3 regions of the Paenibacillus sp. JL3B1040 genome follow, and region 3 is predicted to be linked to each of the others. Evidence: riboswitches for the same ligand, from Rfam matches in the RefSeq annotation. Region 3 holds a riboswitch; each other region holds the start of a gene.

Region 1 (6,531 bases), 2.4 Mb from region 3:
TACTTGTTTGTCCGTGATTCATGTTTACCGTCCCTTATGCCCTTATTTTGCTGAAAGGATGTAAGCGCTCTCGTTTTGTTCTCGCTACAAGTCTGGAGACGAGCTGGCCCACACCTTTTCCGTAATGATTGATTGATTTTAGTGTATCAACAATACTGAGGGATTGAAATATTTATTTCTTAGATATTAATAATTGATTTTTTTAAGCCATCCAAAAAGAACTTATCGGGTATGCCCGGTGAAATTATTCTTTTTCGATATATACATCCCATTTATTAATAAATATTTATTGATTATCGATAAAAAACGTGGTAAATTAACTTCGACACTAATCCTACGCGAGGTGCTATGTTGATATGAAACGTGAACAAAGCTCTACCCTTTTCTTAAGGGGCGTCGTTTTCCTGATGGGCATCGCGATCCTTGCCGTATGCGCGCTGGGGGTACCCGCGATAGCCAAAGATTTGGTGGAGTATTATCCGCCCTTCCTCTACCTGACCGTGCTCATTCCTATGTACGCATCGGCCATTCCTTTCTTCTTTGCGCTTTACCAGACGCTAAAGCTGCTAAGCTATATCGACAAGAATACCGCCTTCTCCGAAGCTTCGGTAAGGGCTCTAAAGAGCATTAGAAACTGCGCGGTCGCCATCTGTATTCTGTATACGGTCATCCTGCCGATCCTGTTCATCATTGCGGAGAAGGACGATGCGCCGGGACTCGCCGCGATCGGGCTGGTCATCTGTTTCGCTTCCCTCGTGATTGCCGTCTTTGCGGCCGTGCTTCAACGTCTCTTAAGAAATGCTATCGACATCAAATCGGAAAACGATTTAACGATCTGAGGTGAAGGAATCCATGCCCGTAATTATCAATCTTGACGTCATGCTGGCAAAACGGAAAATGAGCGTCACGGAGCTTTCGGAGAAGGTCGGCATCACGATGGCGAACCTGTCCATTTTGAAAAACGGGAAGGCCAAAGCCATTCGATTCTCCACTTTGGAGGCGATCTGCAAGGCGCTGGATTGCCAGCCCGGTGACATTATGGAGTACCGAAACGATGAGGAGTAGCCTGAGTCGATCTCTGAACAAAGGGGAGTTGCGCGTGGGTAACCGCCTTAAACGCCTTGAGCATGCCCTTCGGCAGTTGGTGCGCTTCGGCTGGCAGCAGGCGTTGTCCTGCGTGTTTCCCGTGGTGATTTTTGCATCGCTGGCTTTGACGCAGTGGCTTCCCTTTCCCTTCCTGCCGCGGTATGACTGGCTGCTGCTGATCTGCCTCGCCATGCAGGTCTGGATGGTACGGTTCGGACTGGAGACCCGCGACGAACTGAAGGTGATTACGGTCTTCCACTTGATCGGTTTGGCGCTGGAGATGTTCAAGGTTCATATGGGGTCCTGGTCCTACCCGGAGGAAGCCTGGACGAAAGTGAACGGCGTCCCTCTCTACAGCGGGTTTATGTATGCCAGTGTAGCCAGTTACCTGTGTCAAGCTTGGCGGCGTCTGAAAGTGGATCTGATCCGCTTTCCCCCGCTCTGGCTGGTCGTCCCGCTGGCCGCCTCGATTTATCTGAATTTCTTCACCCACCATTATTGGATCGATGTTCGCTGGGGGTTGTCGGCGCTGGTGCTGCTCGTCTTCTGGCGAACCTGGGTGACCTACGAGGTAGGCGGCAAGCCCTACCGGATGCCGTTATCCCTCTCCTTTGTGCTGATCGGCTTCTTTATCTGGGTCGCGGAAAACGTCGCCACGTTCTTCAGCGCCTGGAGGTATCCGAACCAATCCGACGGCTGGCACCTCGTCCGTCTTGGCAAGATCAGCTCCTGGCTTCTGCTCGTCATTATCAGCTTCCTGATCGTCGCCGCATTGAAGCGGGTGAAGGGGCGTCGGGAATAAGCAAAACCCCGCAAATTTGATTCGAGTTGCAAAGCTGGGACCGCCGTTAGAGATGGGTCTGCTCAAGGGGGACGTGAGTTGCCCGCTCCTTGCGTTTTCTTATCGCATGCAATCCGAACAGGAGAATGAACCACAGCGGCGTCAGCAACAGAGCCGGACGGGTCTCCTCCGCAAACAGCATGATCAGCAAAATGGCCGCAAACATCACGAGGACCGCATAATTGACAAATGGCGTAAACGGCGCCCTAAATGTCGACTTGACCTGCAGCTCCGGCCGCGTGCGCTTATAACGAATATGGCACACGAGCACCACGCCCCACACCCAAATAAAGCAAATGGCGCTAATCGTCGTCACGATGCCGAAAGCTTGCCCCGGAATCAGCTTGCTTAACAGCGCCCCTACGGAGATGACCAGCGTGGAAACCAGCAGCGCGTTGCCGGGCACATGGTTTTTGTTCAGTGTCGCCATCCCGGAGGGAGCCTGCTTGTTTTTGCTTAAATTATAGAGGATCCGGCTGGTCGAGAACATCCCGCTGTTACAAGCGGACGCGGCCGAAGTCAAGACGACGAAGTTAATGATCCCCGCGGCAACCGGAATGCCGACCAGACTAAACGTCTTCACGAACGGGCTCTCCGCCGGAGTCAGCCCCGTCCAGGGGTTAATGCACAAGAGGGCGATCAAGGCGCCAACGTAGAAGAACAAAATGCGCAGCGGAATTTTATTAATGGCCGACGGGATATTTTTCTCCGGATTGGACGTTTCCGCCGCCGACACCCCTACCAGCTCCACGCCGACATAAGCGAATACCACCATTTGGAAGGAGAGCAGGAAACCTTGGATTCCGTTCGGGAAGAGGCCGCCATGTCCCCAAATGTTCTTCGCCGACACGGTTCCCGCATCCGTCTTGAATCCGATGACCAGCAAAACGACGCCGAGGCCGATCAATACGAGAATCGTGACGACCTTGATTAAGGCAAACCAAAATTCCAATTCGCCGAAGTTCTTCACCGTCAACAGGTTAAGTCCCAGCAGGATGATCAAGCAGATGACCGCCGGAACCCATTGCGGGATATCGAACCAATACTGAACGTAAACCCCTACCGCAATCACATCGGCCATGGCCGTCATGATCCAGCAAAACCAATAGGTCCATCCGGTAACGAACGCGGCCCGCGGCCCCAGATAGTCTTCGGCAATGTCCGTAAACGATGAATAGCCGGCTTTGGACAACAGCAGCTCTCCCAACGCTCGCATCACAAAGAACACGGCAATCCCCACAAGGAGATAGGCAAAAATGATCGACGGCCCGGCCAGTTGAATCGCTTTGCCCGAACCAAGGAACAATCCCGTCCCAATCGTGCCGCCGATGGCGATCAACTGAACGTGCCGATTCGCTAAATCCCTTTTTAATTCCTGCTGCACCATACCTGATTCCCCCTTAAAGTCATGAGCTTCCTCATATGAAATAATGAACAAATTAGGCATAAAAAAAGAGACTGGATGCCCTCCAATCTCCGGAACGTAAAAAGAATAAATAGGACTTGGCATACTAGGCGAAACGCCTGCCAAATCGACGTATTTATACTCTTCTGTCCTTTTGCCTGAGATTGTGAACCCTTCGGCGCCGCGGAATCGCGGTCTCTCCAGAAGCTGCTCCGGCTATAGTGTGATCCATAGCCATCATAGCTTGCGAATGATTTAATTTTTCGATGGTAACAAGGAATGTGAATTATTTTTCAATATTAATCGCAATGAAATTTTTTGTCAACGAGATAGTTCCCCCGCTGCTTCTATCGGCAAGTTAGAATAGCCAATCGCCGTATCTCATCGCTTAATCTTCGATTGACTGGATACACTTCTTCTATGAAATTTAAAATACGAAGTGCCGATTCGGGAACATGATCGTATCCCTGTATCATGTCTCCTATGATTTCTGCAAAACGGGGGTACCTCCTCTCGAGCCGCCTCTCATTCCCGAATGGGTCGGGAAAATAGTCCACCTCTTGCTCCAGCAAATGGAGTACGGATAAAATCCTGTCCACTGCGTAACCTTGAACAAACCTCGTCGCGGATAGACACTCCCCCCTAGCATAGCGACCGAGCCCCACGTATAGATTGGTTAAGGCTTCATTCAAAGGAAAGTCTAAGGATTCCGCTTTGGGGCTGGGGACCGGGTTGGAAGGTTTCGCGATTGCCGTATTGGCATACATAGGGTCCTTCCATATGACCCGGCCTTCTGTATAGGTAGCGTTCGCCAACTCCCATTCCTCGAATACTGCATATTCCCCAAAAATACCGTCCTCGAACAGTACTTTATAGCCGATATCCGAATTCTTAAACGAATAGGCAAGAGGGTGTACATCCTCTAGCCAATCCAACCGGTCTATATATCTGTTCTTCTCCCCGGGCTTGACAATGACAAAAAAATCCAAATCCGAATATTCATCCAACCGTTCTGTCTCGACCCCAACGGAGCCAACTCCTAGTAACAGAAGAGCTCCCCCCTTGCGTTCGAGTGATTTGCCGATCTCGCCCAGCCGTTGCAACAGCAATTCTGTTCTCGACATTACGAATCCTCCCCTAATTTTGGAATGCAAAAAGGGTCCAACCCACTTCTCAGCGAGGTTGAACCCGAAGGTTGCATTGCCTTTATTTTCTTACAGCGAAATTATCACATCTTCTTGTTGCTGTCAATCGATTTCGCCTGCCGTTCCAGCAGGAAGAACAAATAATCCGTAGGGACCCCGGCATACCCTTGCTGCCGCAGCATCGCGGTCACGTTCCCCCGGTGATACGTCCCGTGATTGACCACATGCTGCAGAATGTCGGAGAACCGCGTATCCAGGCTGCCATACTTCGGGTGATGAATCGTTATCGCCTTGTCCGGGTCGGGCGTACGCCGCAGCAGATCGCGGAAGCGGTCGGCGACGCCGGCGAACAGCTGCCGTATCTCGCCTACGGACTTGCCTTTCGCTTCCTCCGACCAGATTGGCATTTTCGGAAAAATATCCTCGTTCGGAACCCCTTCAAGCACGGACAGATAGAGCTGGTCGAACAGGTAAATATGTCCCACCGCGTCCGCCACGGACGGGAATACGCTCGTCACTTCCGTGTGGAATACCTCCTCCGGAAGCTGCTCCAGATGAGAGAAAAGTCGGTCATTCGCCCAAACATGATAGGCCAAACATTGATCCGCCGATCTTTGCATGAATCTCTTCACGCTCCTTATCCTCGTTGTCGTTTAGCTGCCGCTCCCGCTGCAGCCGTGTCCCTATCGTATACCGGGTTCCATGACAAACGCTGTCAGCGAAGATCAATCGGTTTCATCCAAGTAATGTTTGGCGATGCCGGAGGCGGTTTCCTGAATTCGGCGTTTCAACTCCGGCGGTTCGAGTACTCGGATGGCCGTCCCGAACGTGATTAGATACTTCGGAAGGTACTTGTTCATCGTCGGAACGTCGAGCACAAAACGTGCCTCCCGATCGGTGCGTTCCGTCAAATAATGGCGAAGGTGCCAATGGCCGCACACCTCATTCAGCTTGTCCGGCAATCCTTCGATACGAACGCCGATCAGCGGCCCTTCCGCTTCCCGTCCCTGCTCGGACCGGTCACGGAAATAGTCGGATACCGAGAAGCCTTCCGGCTTTTCGAACCGCGCCTCGGTCGGCGTAAGCCGCGCGATGCGGTCCACGCGGAACGTCCGCATCGCTTGCGATCGATGGCAGAACGCCACCTCATACCATTCGTTTCGGTCAAACGCCAACCCGTACGGATCAATGTCGCGTTCTTCCTCCCGCTCCGTGTCGGCTTTGCGGTATAGGATGCGGACCGTTCGCCCCTCTTTCGATGCTTGCTCCAAGTCCCGCAATGCCTCGGTCAAGTAGGGAGCCCGCACCGGAGAGATCACGTCCAGGCCGCTCGTTTGCGCAGAAAGGTCCTGTCGCTGCTCTTCGTGCAGGCTGTTCTCCACCTTCTTCAACGCGCTTTCCAGTTCTTCCGTAAACGGATACCCTGCACCCTGGGCAAATTTATACGCGTCCACCAGCGCTTTTAGCTCTACCGTGTTGAAGAACAACGGCGTCTCTTTGAAGCTGTCCAGGATGTGTATGCCTCCGTCGTGGCCCGATTCCGCAACGACCGGCACACCGCTGGCGCATAAGGCATCGATATACCGGTACACGGTGCGGACGCTGATCTCCAGGTCGTCCGCGATCTGGGCCGCCGTCAGCTTCCTGCCGAAACGCAGCATCCATAACATGGACAACAGATTATCCCATTTGGCCATATCCTCAGAACGGATTCGTCGCAATAAAGCTGGCTGTCTTCACATAAACGCGTTGGCTGAGCTTCAATTGACCCACAATGAACTCCGCCAAATCTTCCGCTTGAATGAACTTGGATTCGTTGTTGTCCTTGATCAGGTTCAAGTCCAGTGCCAGATCGGTAGCCACCGTGCTCGGGGTTAACGCCGAAACCCGGATGTTGTTGCGGCGCACTTCTTGGGCAAGGGACTCGGTAAACCCGATCACGGCGAATTTTGAGGCGCTGTAGGCGCTCGAGGTCGCTGCACCGTTCAATCCGTTTGTCGAGGAGATGTTGATGATGTCTCCGCTATTTTTCTCGACCAATTGAGGCAAGACCG
Region 2 (6,531 bases), 2.0 Mb from region 3:
GCCGAATAAGCGGTCTCCGTCTCGTTGGATAAGCTCAACATCAGCGGCATCAGCCACACGCCCACTCCGTAGCCCAAAGCCAGCCCGATCGGCAAAGCTATCAAATACAAGCGGTTCGCCTGAACGGAAATGATCCGTCGCAGTTGGCGCGGCGTCGTCCCAATCGTTTTCAGCAGACCGTAAAACTTGATGTCCCGCACGACGGAGATGTGAAAAATATTGTAGATCAGCAGATAACCGCTCAGCATGATAATCAGCAGCAAAACGAGAAACGGAATCGCGTTCGCCGGATCTTCCTGAAGGGCGACGCTGCTGTAGGACCAGTTTACGCCGTAGGGGACGTCGAGTCCGGTGTCGGACAGCACCTTTTTCAGCTTCTTTTCAATGCCGATAGAATCCGCGAACATGACGTCCAACCGGATCGTATTGACGTAACTGCCGCTTAACCTGGTCTGCTCGGGGTCGATCTGCGAAATGTTCCGTTCCACAAAAGCCTCCGATACGAACGCCAGCCCGGCCATCGCTAGATTCCGGTCAGCGGGGAAAAAACCCGACAACACGAACTCCTTGGTAACCGCCTTCCCGTCGATATCCATATCGAGTATTACCTTGGCGCCCACTTCGTGGGGCACGCCAAGCAGATCCAGCACCCAAGCGTTCATGGCGATCCCGTTCTCTTCCGTCGGCAGGCCGCCTTCCGTAAACCGGATAAAACTGTGCTTAGCCATGTTCTCGTCAATATGGTTGATCTCCAGCTTGGTGCCGTGGAACACATCGCTCGTCGCCCACCCGACCATCACGGCTTCGCCGTACTCCTTAATCGACGGATGCTGCTGAAGCCGGTCGACCTCTTCCGGCGCCAAATATTTGAAACTGCCGTGAAAATCTCCCCCGGCAGTTTTCATTTTGGTCAACTGCATCGATTCGTTGAGGCTAAAAGCCATCGTAAACACCGAAGTGAGCAGCAGCGTCGTAAGCACGATGGCGCTGACGATGATCGCGTTGCGCGGCAGATTGGCCTTCAGGCTTCGGCTAGCCAACTGTGCGACCGCCTTGCGGTTATTCGTGGACGGCATCCGTTCCCGCCTCCCTCCCGGCGCGACCGGAACGGCCGACGATCCGGCCGTCCTCGATGCGGACGATCCGGTCCGCGGTGAGCGCGATCTCTTCGTTGTGCGTAATCATCACGATCGTTTGATGGAACCGTTCGCTCATCTGCTTCAGCAGCACCATCACTTCCTGGCTCGTTTTGCTGTCCAGGTTCCCCGTCGGCTCGTCCGCCAGCACGATCGAAGGCTTCGTCGCCAGCGCTCTCGCGATCGCCACGCGCTGCTGCTGTCCGCCGGACAAATTCGCCGGCAGGTTGTGCACCTTGTCGGCCAGCCCGAGCGCGCGGATTACCTGGTCCACGTGCTCCTTATCGACGCGGGCTCCGTCCAATTCGATCGGCAGCACGATATTTTCGTACACGTTCAAGATCGGAATCAGATTATAGCTCTGGAATACGAAGCCGACCGAACGTCGCCGAAAGATCGTCAATTTCTCGTCGTTCATCGCAAAAATATCGTTGCCGTCCACGTGCACCTTGCCTTCCGTAGCGCGGTCCAGTCCGCCCAGCAGATGGAGAAGCGTGCTTTTTCCGCTGCCGCTCGTGCCGACGATCGCGACGAATTCGCCTTTCTCCACGCTTAGCGTGATCCCGTCAAGCGCCTTGGTGGCGGTATTTCCTTGGCCATAGTATTTCTTTAACCCCTCGATTTGCAGGATCGGCATGTCGTAACCCTCCCAATAAAAAATCCTGTACTTTGATCGTACAGGACTTAATGTAACAGACCAATCTTTCGATCGGATGTCCGGAAAATTACAGCCTCGACATATTCCGATGCCTACATCACAGGCAAAAAAACCGAAAACACCGAGCCCTCCCCGGGCTTGGACGATACTTTGATATGTCCGCCTTGGGCGGCAACGATCTCCCGGGCCAGATACAGGCCGATGCCGACGCCTTCCTGCTTGGCCGCCTGCTTGCTGCGATAAAACCGCTTGAAAATATCGTTCCACTCCTCCGCCGCGATCCCGATCCCGCGGTCGGCCACATCAACGCGGACAAACATGTCCCCCGCCTGCGCCGAAACCTGTACGACACTTCCGGATCCGCTGTATTTCACCGCATTCTCCAACAGATTAAACAACGCTTCGCCGGTCCATTTCGGATCGTGCCGCGCCGAGACTTTCGGGTCGAAGTCAATCGCAATTTCGATGCCTTTGCGCTCCGCCGCCGCATACACCTGCGAAACGGCTTGCGTGATCGTCGGAATCAACGGGGACACGTCGGTCTGCAACGTAATCATCCCTGCCTCGAGCCGGGACATTTTGACCAGAGAACCGATCAGCCAATCCAGCTTGGCGGTTTGCGCCTTAATCTGGGCCGCGTACTGCCGAGCCTCCTCGCTGAGGTGCGGGATTTCCTCCAGCAGCTCGACGTACAGCATCATACTCGACAACGGCGTTTTCGTCTGGTGCGAGATGTCGGAGAGCAGCGTCTGTATCCGGCTCCGCTCCGCCATGACTTGCCCTTCGCGCGCTTTGGCCAGCTCGACATAACGAACAACCTTGTTTTCCAACGCGGAAAGACGGGTTTCTTCATAATCGGTCAGCCTGGCCTGACCGGCGATTGCCGCATCCACAATATCGTAAGCCGCCTGGATGACGGAAGCGGACCTCGCTCGCAGCGTCCGGGCGAAAGCGCCAGCCGCCAGGATCAACGCCGCGGCGAAGCACGCGGGCAGCCAAAGCGGCGGGGAGAACACCTCCCCGGCCCACACCCAGGCGGCAACCGGATAACCGAACGTCAGCAGGGCAAACAAGAGTCCGTACCCGGCGTAAATCCAGCCGAAAGCAATCCGCTGCCGCGAGGCTGGACGGGCTTGTCCAGCGGGCCGCCCGCCTTTGCGCCCTCCGGCTAATTCGGCGTGCCCGTATCCTCCGCCGGTTGCGCGGCCGCTTCTCATCGCGGCACCCCCACGTCGGTCCACAAGTACCCGAGCCCGTATACCGTTTTAATATATTGAGGCGCGGAGGGATTCTCCTCGATCTTGGCCCGCAATCGCTTGATCGTGACGGTCAATGCGTTCTCATCCACAAACTCCGCTTCATGCCCCCATACGAGATAAATCAGCTGCTCCCGGGTCAGAATTTGTCCGCGGTGGTTCACCAGCGCCTTCAGCAGCTTTTGTTCCGTCACGCTGAGCGGAATGGCCACTCCCTCTTTGCGGTAATCCATTTTGCCGAAGTCGAACGCGAGGGAGCCGATCACCACTTTATCCTCGCGGCCGGGGTCACAGCGCCGGAGCACGGCCATCACCCGCGACCTGAGCACCATCAGGCTGAACGGCTTCGTGATGTAATCGTCCCCGCCCAGTTCGAAGCCCATCACGATATCGGACTCCATATCGTTCGCCGTCAGAAAAATGACGGGGATCCGCGAAGTCTCTCGGAGCTTGGCGCAAAAGTCCAGGCCGCTTCCGTCCGGCAGTCTGACATCAAGCAGGATGAGATCGATTCCGCCCGCCTCAAGCCGCGCTTCCGCTCCCGCCAAATCATAAGCCTGTTCCACGGCGATTCCATCCCGGGCCAACGTCAGCGCGATCCCTTTGTTCAAGCCCGCATCATCTTCTACGATCAGAATGCTCGTCATGATAAAAGTACGCCCTTTCCCTCCGGTCATTCCTACAAGCAGATTATACACGAACATCCCTTCGAAAAAATGTGTCATCTCTGAATTTGTAATTATTTCTTCCGGCTCCGCAGCTCTTTCATGATCTTGCGGCCGGTCGGCGTTTGCGCCAGCCCGCCCTGCGCCGTTTCGCGGTGGCGGCTGGGCATCGCCGAGCCGACCTCCAGCATCACGTCGATGACTTCGTCCGACGGGATCGCGCTGCGCACGCCGGCCAGCGCCATATCGGCGGCGGCAAGGGCGTTCACCGCGCCAAAGCCGTTGCGCACGATGCAGGGGATTTCCACCAAGCCGCCGACGGGATCGCAGATCAAGCCCAGCGTGTTCTTAAGCGCGAGACCGACGGCTTGCACCGCCTGCTCCGGCGTCCCGCCGCGCAGCTCGACCATCGCTCCGGCCGCCATGCCGATCGCCGAGCCGATTTCCGCCTGGCATCCGCCTTCCGCGCCGGAAATAAACGAGTTGTTGGCGATCACGTAACCGATAGCCCCGGCGCAAAACAACCCGCGCACGAGGTGATCGTCCTCCCAGCCGAAGCGCTCTTGGGCGCTCACGAACACGCCGGGGATGATGCCGCAGGAACCGGCTGTCGGCGTGGCGACGATTCGCCCCATCGAGGCGTTGACCTCGGACACCGCCAGCGCGTAGGCCATCGCCCGGCAGGCGATGTCGCCGACGGAAGCCTCTTCGCGGCCGCGGTAAGCCTCGACCCGTTTGGCGTCGCCGCCCGTCAGACCGCTGGTGGAGACGATATCCTCCGTCAGCCCTTTGTGTACCGCCGTTTTCATGATTTGGTAATACTCGCCCATGGCGGCTAGGATCTCCGCCTCCGATTGCCCGCTCTCGGCCGCCTGATCCTGGATCATGATGCCGGAAATCGTTTGGGATTCCCGGTCGCACAGCCGGACCAGCTCCCGCAAATTTTTGAAGCGCATTCCGCTCTCTCCTTTCTTATCTCGACAGATCGATATAGGCTACCCGGACGACATGCTCCAACGAACCGATCGCCTCCCTTAATTGCGGGGGGATGGACGAATCGGCTTCCACGACGGTCAATGCCTCGCCCGTGCGCCCTTTCCGGTCGGTGATGATGTAGCCGATGTTGACGTACTCCCGGCTGAACAAGGCGGTAATGCCGGCCAGCACCCCTTGCCGGTCGGCGTGGGAGATCACCAGCGTCGGCAGCTCGCCCGAGCTTTTGACCTCAAATCCGTCGATGCTCCGAATGACGACCGTTCCCCCGCCGATGGACGCGCCCGTCACTTCCATATGCCGCCCGTCCGCGCCGGTCAGCGTAATTTTTACCGTATTCGGATGCGCACCGGGTAAGACCCCCGTGGAAAATACCACCTTCACCCCCTGCTCCGCGGCATCCTGCAGCGAATGGCGGATTCGCTCGTCGTCCGTGCGGTAATCGAGGATGCCGCCGACCACGGCCAAATCGGTGCCGTGTCCGCTGTACGTTTCGGCAAAAGAGCCGTAAAAACAAATCGCCGCCTCCACCGGCGGTTCCCCGAACAATTGCCGCGCGAATCGCCCGATCCGCACCGCCCCGGCGGTATGCGAGCTCGATGGACCGATCATCGCCGGCCCGATAATGGAAAACACGTTTTTGAAGCGCATGGTTCAATCTCTCCCTTATTGGCATTCAAGATGATCCGCCGGTTTACCACGAAAAAGGGACAGCGCAAAAAGGCCGCTGCCCCTTTGCTCTGTCCCCGTTACCTGAAAGTTTAATGTTCCCGGCCTACCCTTGATCCGGGATCCATGTACCTCTTGGGTGGCTGATCGCTCTCTCCAGAGTGGCGTCCGATCATGGTCCTTGTACCTGAGAGATTCGGCTGCCGGTTTGCAGGACCGGCCCTTTGCTCCTTCGGTGCCGCTATTGAGGCTCCCCTTCCCTTCCGGCTCCCCCTGCGGACTCTCCCATCATCCTCATTCGCCTGTATGAATTTGTGTTTAATGTAAAACGAAGTTAGCAATATGTCAAGATAACTTACATAAGGTTACATGGTTTGTTAAGCTATTCTAGTCATATTTTCCTATTTTTATGTGAAAATATGTATATTTTTCATGTAAAGCCACTTGTATCCTTAAATTTACAGATATATACTATCCCCAACAACTCCAGATTTTACCTTATTTTATGAAATGTTGAAAATAAGGTGCGCTCCGCGTTAACTTTCCTTCACATCAGCGCAGGCAGGCTCGGCCGTGTTACCTCTCACTCCGCATCCGGCTTTCAGCTTCTCATCCATCATGGCTTACCCGCATTTGCATCAACTGACTTCGATTAAGGAGGTGATGAACAAAGGGACGCTCGCTCCATTCGTTACCAGGCATAATGTACCCGGACTTTGCTGAATGTTTCTCCGGGCGGCCGCCAATGGATCTTTGCTGGATCTTAAAACCTCATAAAGGGAGTGAAGAAGTTGATAAGTCTCAAGAGATTTCGCAAATCTTTCTCGCTTGGCATGTCGATCCTTCTTGCGTTGACCCTCGTCCCCGTCGCCTCCGCCGACAGCAGTGGAGTTACGGGAAAAAGCAGCCTGAAGTCGACCGCGCCCCACGTGGTTGAAGCCAAAATCGACGCCAAATTGCAGACTCAGTTTAAGCAGGACGACTTCGTCACCTACCTGGTCAAGCTCAAAGAACAAACCGATACGGCCTCGGTCGCCAAGCTGGCTCTCCAGAAAGCCACGTTGGAGAAAGCTACTCCTTCCGCCGCCAAGCTGTCCGCCCGGACTTCCGTTGTCAGCGCATTGCGCGAGACGGCCTCCCGCACCCAATTCGCA
Region 3 (6,531 bases):
CGCTCGGGATCGACGATTTCCGGCGGGGTGCTGCTCGGTTTAAGCCACCGCGCGGCGGCCGATTTCACCTTCATCATGGCCGTTCCGATTATGGCCGGGGCCAGCTTGATTTCCCTGGTGAAGAATTTGGAGTACTTTAGGATTGATGCGCTGCCGTTCTTCGTGGTCGGCTTTATCAGCGCCTTTGTGTTTGCGCTGTTGTCGATCCGGTTTTTCCTGAAGCTGATCGACCGTATCAAGCTCGTGCCGTTTGCGGTGTACCGCATTCTGCTGGCCATCGTGATTTGGGCGGTGTATTTCTAAGTCCTAGATGTTGTAAAGACTGCAATATTTGAAGGGGAAGCCCGGTGTGATGGCACGGATTGTTGCATTTCGTACAACAATTTCGCGCTGTCGAAGGGGTTGAGGGTGATAATGTTGTACGGAATACAGCATTTCCGAGTAAAGGCCGTTTTGGCTACTAATCATGTTGTACGAAATACAACATTTGGTTAAGAAGTCCCTGAACACAAAAAGTTGGATGGAATAAGGGTTAGATTCCATCCAACTTTTTGTGCTTGTAGGAAGTGGCTGTGGCGTGACGTAAGTGCTCTCTGTACGATATTTCGTATATAACCGCTCCTTGATGCTTTCGACCAAACCAGTTTGAACGATATTGCAGTTTTGTTTGATCTGGAGGCGCAAACCCTCCGTTCCGGGCTTACCCGCAGGCGCAGTTCAGCACCGGCTTCCGGGCGGCGCCGGTTTCGTCCAGGCGCGTGACCGGCGTTGTGTGCGGCGCGTTCCGCAACCGATCCGGGTCCGTCTCGGCCTCCCTGGCGATGGCGATCATGGCGTTGATAAAGCTGTCCAGCGTTTCCTTGCTTTCGGTTTCCGTCGGTTCGATCATCAGGCATTCCTCGACGTTCAGCGGGAAATAGATGGTCGGCGGATGATAGCCGAAGTCCAGCAGCCGCTTGGCGATGTCCAGCGTGCGGATGCCGTACTTCGCCAGCCCGCTGCCGGACATGACGAATTCGTGTTTGCACGGTTGACCTGGGTACGGAAGGTCGTAATAAGGAGCCAAGCGGTTCATCATATAGTTGGCGTTTAATACGGCATTTTCCGACACTTGGCGGAGTCCTTCCGGGCCGAGACTGCGGATATACGCATAAGCGCGGACAAGAATTCCGAAATTTCCGTAAAAAGCTTTCACCCGGCCGATCGAGCCGACCGCCCCGGAGTTTTTGGCGTTAGCCGCATCGGCGGCGGCTCCTGCGGCGCGTGTGCCTCGAATGGCGTACCGGCCGGTTTCGTCCTTGACGATCATGGGCTCGGGAAGAAACGGAACCAACCGCCGCTTGACGCCGACCGGACCGGCGCCGGGGCCGCCGCCGCCGTGCGGGGTGCTCATCGTCTTGTGCAGGTTCAGGTGCACGACGTCAAAGCCCATGTCGCCGGGGCGGGCGATGCCCATGATCGCGTTGGAGTTCGCGCCGTCATAGTACAGCAGCCCGCCGGCTTCGTGCACGATGTCGGCGATCTCCAGGATTTGTTCCTCGAACAAGCCCAGCGTGTTCGGGTTGGTGAGCATCAGCGCGGCCGTGTCTTCGCCGACGGCTGCGCGCAGCGCGTCCAGATCGACCATGCCGCGCGCGGTGGACGGGATGGTGATCGTCTCGAATCCGGCAACCGAAGCGCTGGCCGGATTGGTGCCGTGCGAGGAGTCCGGCACGATCACTTTGGTCCGCCGCTCGCCGCGGCTTTCGTGGTAGGCGCGGATCATCATCAGGCCGGTCCATTCGCCGTGGGCCCCGGCCGCCGGCTGCAGCGTCACCTCATCCATGCCGGTGAGTCCGGCCAGGTCCCGCTGCAGGCGGTGCATCAGTTCCAGCGCGCCTTGCACGCTTTCCTCCGGCTGAAAGGGATGGATTTTGGCCAGGCCGGAATACCGCGCCACGTCCTCGTTGACCTTCGGATTGTATTTCATCGTGCAGGAGCCCAGCGGATAAAATCCGTTATCGACCCCGAAGTTCCGGCGGGATAACGCCGTATAATGACGGATCACGTCCACCTCGTACACTTCGGGGAAAGCCAAGCCTTCGCTCCGCAGCATGCCCTGCGGCACCAGTTCTTCCTTAGCGACGGCCGGGACGTCGCATTCCGGCAGGGAATAGCCGACCCGTCCGGGGCGGCTGCGCTCAAAAATCAACAATTCATCGGGTTTCGTCTCTTTTATTTCGGACATATCGATTCCTCCATCACGCGGGCGAATTGGTCGATTTCCGCTTTGCTGCGTTTTTCCGTTACGGCGATCAACAGATGGCCGGCCAGCTCGGGGTAGCTGCGGCCGAGATCGTACCCGCCGATCAAGCCTGCGGCGAGAAAGTCCCGCTGCAGCCGGACCGGATCGGTCCCCTCCGGCAGCCGCAGCACGAACTCGTTGAAGAACGGCGATTCAAAAGCCGCGCTTACGCCGGGAATGGCGGTCAGCGTCTTTTGGGCATAATGGCTTTTCTGCAAATTCAGCTCCGCCACCTCGGCCATCCCTTGCTTGCCCATGACGGACAGATAGACGGAGGCGGCCAGCGCAAGCAGCGCCTGATTGGAGCAAATGTTCGAGGTCGCTTTCTCGCGGCGGATATGCTGCTCGCGGGCCTGCAGGGTCAGGACGAACCCGCGCTTGCCGTTCCGGTCGGTCGTTTGTCCGACGATCCGGCCGGGCATCCGGCGCATATGCGCTTCCGATACGGCGAAGAATCCGCAGGTCGGACCGCCGAAGGAAGGGGCCAGGCCAAGCGGCTGGGCATCGCCGACGACGATGTCGGCGCCGAGCTTGCCCGGCGCTTCCAGCAGGCCAAGCGCCAGCGGATTGCTGCTGACGACCAGCAAGCTGCCGTGCGCGTGAGCCAATTCGCCGATCGCGCGAAGATCCTCCAAAGAACCGAAAAAATTCGGGTTTTGGATCAGCACGGCGGCGGTGTCCTTGGTGATGGCGGCGGCGAGCGCCTGGCGATCGGTCACGCCTTGCTCCCAGCCGACCTCGACGAGCTCGAGGTTCAGGCCATGGGCATAAGTGGCGAGCACCTCGCGGGCTTCCGGGTGGACGGCGCGGGAGACGACGAGCCGCTTGCGCTTGGTGGCGGCCGCAGCCAGGTTGCCGGCTTCGGCCAAAGCGGTGGCTCCGTCATACATGCTGGCATTGGCGACCTTGAGGCCGGTCAGCTCGCAGATGTAGGATTGGAACTCGAAAATCGCCTGCAGCTCGCCTTGGCTAATTTCCGGTTGATAGGGCGTGTAGGCGGTATAAAACTCCGAACGGGACACGACGTGTTGGATTACGGAAGGGATGTGATGGTCGTAAAGTCCGGCGCCGAGGAAGCTGGCGAAGCGATCGGTGTCGGCGTTGCGCCCGGCCAGCTCGGCCAGGTGCCGGGTCAGCGCGTATTCGTCCAGGCGCGGGGAGACCGGGAGCTCGCCTTGAAAGCGAATGGCCTCCGGGATATCGCGGAACAACGCCTCCACGGAATCGGTGCCGATGGCCGCCAGCATTTCATTTCGGTCTTGTTCGGTTAACGGCAAATAACGGTGCTTTAGCATACGGTTTTATGAATCTCCTTTCGTCGCTTGGCGGCTTTCGTTTCGGCGATAGAACGGCAGCGGGACGACCTTGGCCTTCAGCCGTTTGCCGCGGATGTCGACCTCCAGGATCGTACCCGGTTCGGTATAGGCACTGGTCAGGATCGCCATCCCGAGGTTTCTTTTCAAAGTCGGCGACTGCGTACCTGTCGTCACTTCCCCGAGCGGTACTTCCGAGCCTTCGGCAAACACCGGGTAATGCGTGCGCGGGATGCCGCGATCGATCATCTCGAGGCCGACCAAGCGGCGAGGTACGCCGTCGTCCCGCTGTTTGGCCAGCGCCTCGCGCCCGATGAAATCGCCCTGCTGCAGCTTCACGAACCGGTTCAGACCGGCTTCGAGCGGGGTGATATCCGGCCCGAGCTCCTGCCCGTACAGCGGCAGGCAGGCTTCGAAGCGCAGCGTATCCCTGGCGCCGAGCCCGGCGGGGAGCAGGCCGTACGCCGCCCCGGCTTCCATCAAAACGTCCCATAACGCTTTCGCGCGTTCCGCCGCCACATATAACTCGAAGCCGTCTTCGCCGGTATACCCGGTTCGCGACAGCAGCGCCGGAATACCGGCAATCCGCACTTCCGGAATAAAGGCGAACGGGCGCAAGGCCGCGGGCTCCTGCCCATCGCAAAGCGGGGAGAGGATCGTGGAAGCGAGCGGCCCTTGCACGGCCAGCAACGCCGTCTCGCCGGACGCGTCACGCATCGTTGCGCCGTCGGCGGGAAGGTGACGCTGCAGCCATTCCCAATCCTTTTCGATATTCGAGGCGTTGACTACCAGCATGTACTTCCCCGGCTCCAGCATATAAATCAACAGATCGTCCACCACGCCGCCATCGGGGTAGCACAGCAAAGTATACTGGGCTTTACCCGGTTGGAGCAGGGTCACGTCATTGGTCGTCATACGCTGCAAAAAGCGTTCCGCTTCCGGTCCTTCCACGAAAAATTCGCCCATGTGCGACACGTCGAACAATCCGGCGCGCTCGCGCACGGCTTCATGTTCTTTCTGGATGCCGCTGAACTGCACCGGCAGCTCCCAGCCGCCGAAATCGATGCAGCGGACGCCTTCGTAACGCGCATACCCGGAGTAGAGCGGCGTTCGCCGCAATGCGGATTCGGACATTACCATCACCTCGTAGGGCCGGATCGGCCTTTTTTGGAAAAACGAAAAGGACAGGCCAAAGAAATTCCGTCAGCTTCCCTAACGGATCTTCCTGGCTCTGTCCCTTGTACCTGAGAGTTACCCTGCCGAAGCCATGAAGGCACGTGCAGGTTTCCCCTTGGGTGATTCGCGCAATGCGAAGATGACTTCATCACTCCATCGATTCCATCGCTTGCGAATGCTCTCCAGAGTTGCGTCCGGCAGAAGTCCTTTTGCCTGAGAGATTCACCGCATGGCGGTTTGCTCCTTCGGCGTTACAGAACTTGCGTATTGTAATCTCTCCCTCTGCCATCAACCGCAGCTTATACATCTCATTAATACTCAAAATCGATCGAGATGTCAATAAAGTTATCATAATAATTTTAAACTATTTCGTTTAATGGAAAAGTCTACGCTTACATTTTGCTAGACTCTATCAAATGTGTTAATAATATTGACATGAGAGCCGGGTTTGGAATAATCTGAACGAAGAAACTTCAGGTTCGAGCATCGGCAAGGCAAGTAGGGGACGATAGATTATCCGGACAGAGGAGGAGCTAATCTTGGCCAGTGAGATCAGGGAAAACGTTTGGTACAGCGATGAGCATGAATGGGTGCTTGATTTGGGGGACGGGACGGTGAAAATCGGCATCTCCGACGTCGCCCAGCATCGTTTGGGCGATATCGTGTTCGTGGAGCTGCCCGATCCGGGGCAGGAGATCGAAGCGCAGGACGCCATCGGCACGATCGAATCCGTCAAGACGGTGGCCGATTTGTTTACGCCGGTCAGCGGGACCGTGCTGGCGGTCAACGGGGAGCTGGACACCGCGCCGGAGCTCGTGAATGAAGAGCCTTACGATGGAGGTTGGATGGTGCACATCCGGCTGAAGGAGGATCCGAACCTCGCGTTGGCAAATTTGATGGACTCTACAGCGTATGCGGAATTTATCGAGAGATAATCCGGTTTCATGCACATGAAAAAAAACTCGCGGCCAGCGTTAGCGCGAAAGGAGCGGATCAACGATCCGCCCAACCGCCTATCGCATGCCGCGAGTTGTCGTTATCGGGCATTGCGCCCATGGGGGGGCAACAGCAGGGAGCGGTACAGCGCTTCGAACATAAACTCCAGCGCTTCCAGATGCCGCTTGGCCTCCGCAACGCCGGAGCCCCAGGCATAAATCCCGTGGTTTCGGAGCAGCAACGCGGGAACGCGCGTATCCAGCCCACCCGATATTCGCTTGAGGATCGCAGGGAGTTCGGGATTCGGCAGGATCGGCACCCGAATTTCCGCATCCGTCTCCCAGATCTCCAAGCTTTTGAGCAGCTCGTTTCCCTTGAGAGGGACCCCGCCGTCCGCGCCGAAATATTCGCTAAGCACGTTATTGAACGCCGTATGGACGTGAACAATCGCGCCGCAGCCGGTCATCCGGTAAATTTTCGCGTGAATCGGCGTATCGGAGCAAGGCTTCAGCCGCGTCGGTTCGCAAGGCGCGCCGGCGGCATCGACGAACAGCACGCTTGCCGGAGCGGAAGGCTCCGCGGACAACTCCGACGTGTGCGTCTCGTCGCAAATAACGGCAAACACAAACCGGTCGGGCGTATAACTGCCGACCCGCACCGATAAGCTTCCGCTGGAAGCGGGAAACCAGCCGCGGGCCGCCAACACTTCCCGCACTCGGCTTAACGCGCCCAGCGCCGCTTGTTTCTCTTCCCATGGGATGTCGCCATAATTCATGCTCCCGTCCCCCTTTCGCACTGGCCTCAGGGCGGCCAGCCCCCCCT

Evidence for each region. A riboswitch is a leader RNA that binds a small molecule or an ion and turns the genes downstream of it on or off. The one in region 3 is predicted to bind glycine.
Region 1: it holds a riboswitch for glycine, as region 3 does, so the genes downstream of both, ACZF99_RS26080 (amino acid permease) here and gcvT (glycine cleavage system aminomethyltransferase GcvT) in region 3, are expected to answer to the same signal.
Region 2: it holds a riboswitch for glycine, as region 3 does, so the genes downstream of both, sdaAB (L-serine ammonia-lyase, iron-sulfur-dependent subunit beta) here and gcvT (glycine cleavage system aminomethyltransferase GcvT) in region 3, are expected to answer to the same signal.

What each region holds. Positions count from the first base shown of each region.
Region 1 is NZ_CM169317.1:5,682,003-5,688,533, forward strand. It holds gene ACZF99_RS26060 (malate:quinone oxidoreductase) at 1-22, opposite strand, end outside; gene ACZF99_RS26065 (DUF2975 domain-containing protein) at 357-839, shown strand; gene ACZF99_RS26070 (helix-turn-helix domain-containing protein) at 853-1,065, shown strand; gene ACZF99_RS26075 (DUF817 domain-containing protein) at 1,055-1,888, shown strand; gene ACZF99_RS26080 (amino acid permease) at 1,935-3,314, opposite strand; glycine riboswitch at 3,469-3,546, opposite strand; gene ACZF99_RS26085 (hypothetical protein) at 3,680-4,456, opposite strand; gene ACZF99_RS26090 (DinB family protein) at 4,561-5,109, opposite strand; gene ACZF99_RS26095 (helix-turn-helix transcriptional regulator) at 5,203-6,174, opposite strand; gene ACZF99_RS26100 (3-ketoacyl-ACP reductase) at 6,179-6,531, opposite strand, start outside.
Region 2 is NZ_CM169317.1:1,238,059-1,244,589, reverse strand. It holds partial or broken gene ACZF99_RS05395 (FtsX-like permease family protein) at 12-248, opposite strand; gene ACZF99_RS05390 (ABC transporter ATP-binding protein) at 1,060-1,773, opposite strand; gene ACZF99_RS05385 (sensor histidine kinase) at 1,887-3,011, opposite strand; gene ACZF99_RS05380 (response regulator transcription factor) at 3,008-3,697, opposite strand; gene sdaAA (L-serine ammonia-lyase, iron-sulfur-dependent, subunit alpha) at 3,790-4,671, opposite strand; gene sdaAB (L-serine ammonia-lyase, iron-sulfur-dependent subunit beta) at 4,688-5,359, opposite strand; glycine riboswitch at 5,543-5,675, opposite strand; gene ACZF99_RS05365 (S8 family serine peptidase) at 6,169-6,531, shown strand, end outside.
Region 3 is NZ_CM169317.1:3,238,385-3,244,915, reverse strand. It holds gene ACZF99_RS14590 (undecaprenyl-diphosphate phosphatase) at 1-303, shown strand, start outside; gene gcvPB (aminomethyl-transferring glycine dehydrogenase subunit GcvPB) at 701-2,227, opposite strand; gene gcvPA (aminomethyl-transferring glycine dehydrogenase subunit GcvPA) at 2,215-3,579, opposite strand; gene gcvT (glycine cleavage system aminomethyltransferase GcvT) at 3,586-4,731, opposite strand; glycine riboswitch at 4,827-4,961, opposite strand; glycine riboswitch at 4,965-5,065, opposite strand; gene gcvH (glycine cleavage system protein GcvH) at 5,313-5,708, shown strand; gene mtnB (methylthioribulose 1-phosphate dehydratase) at 5,810-6,484, opposite strand.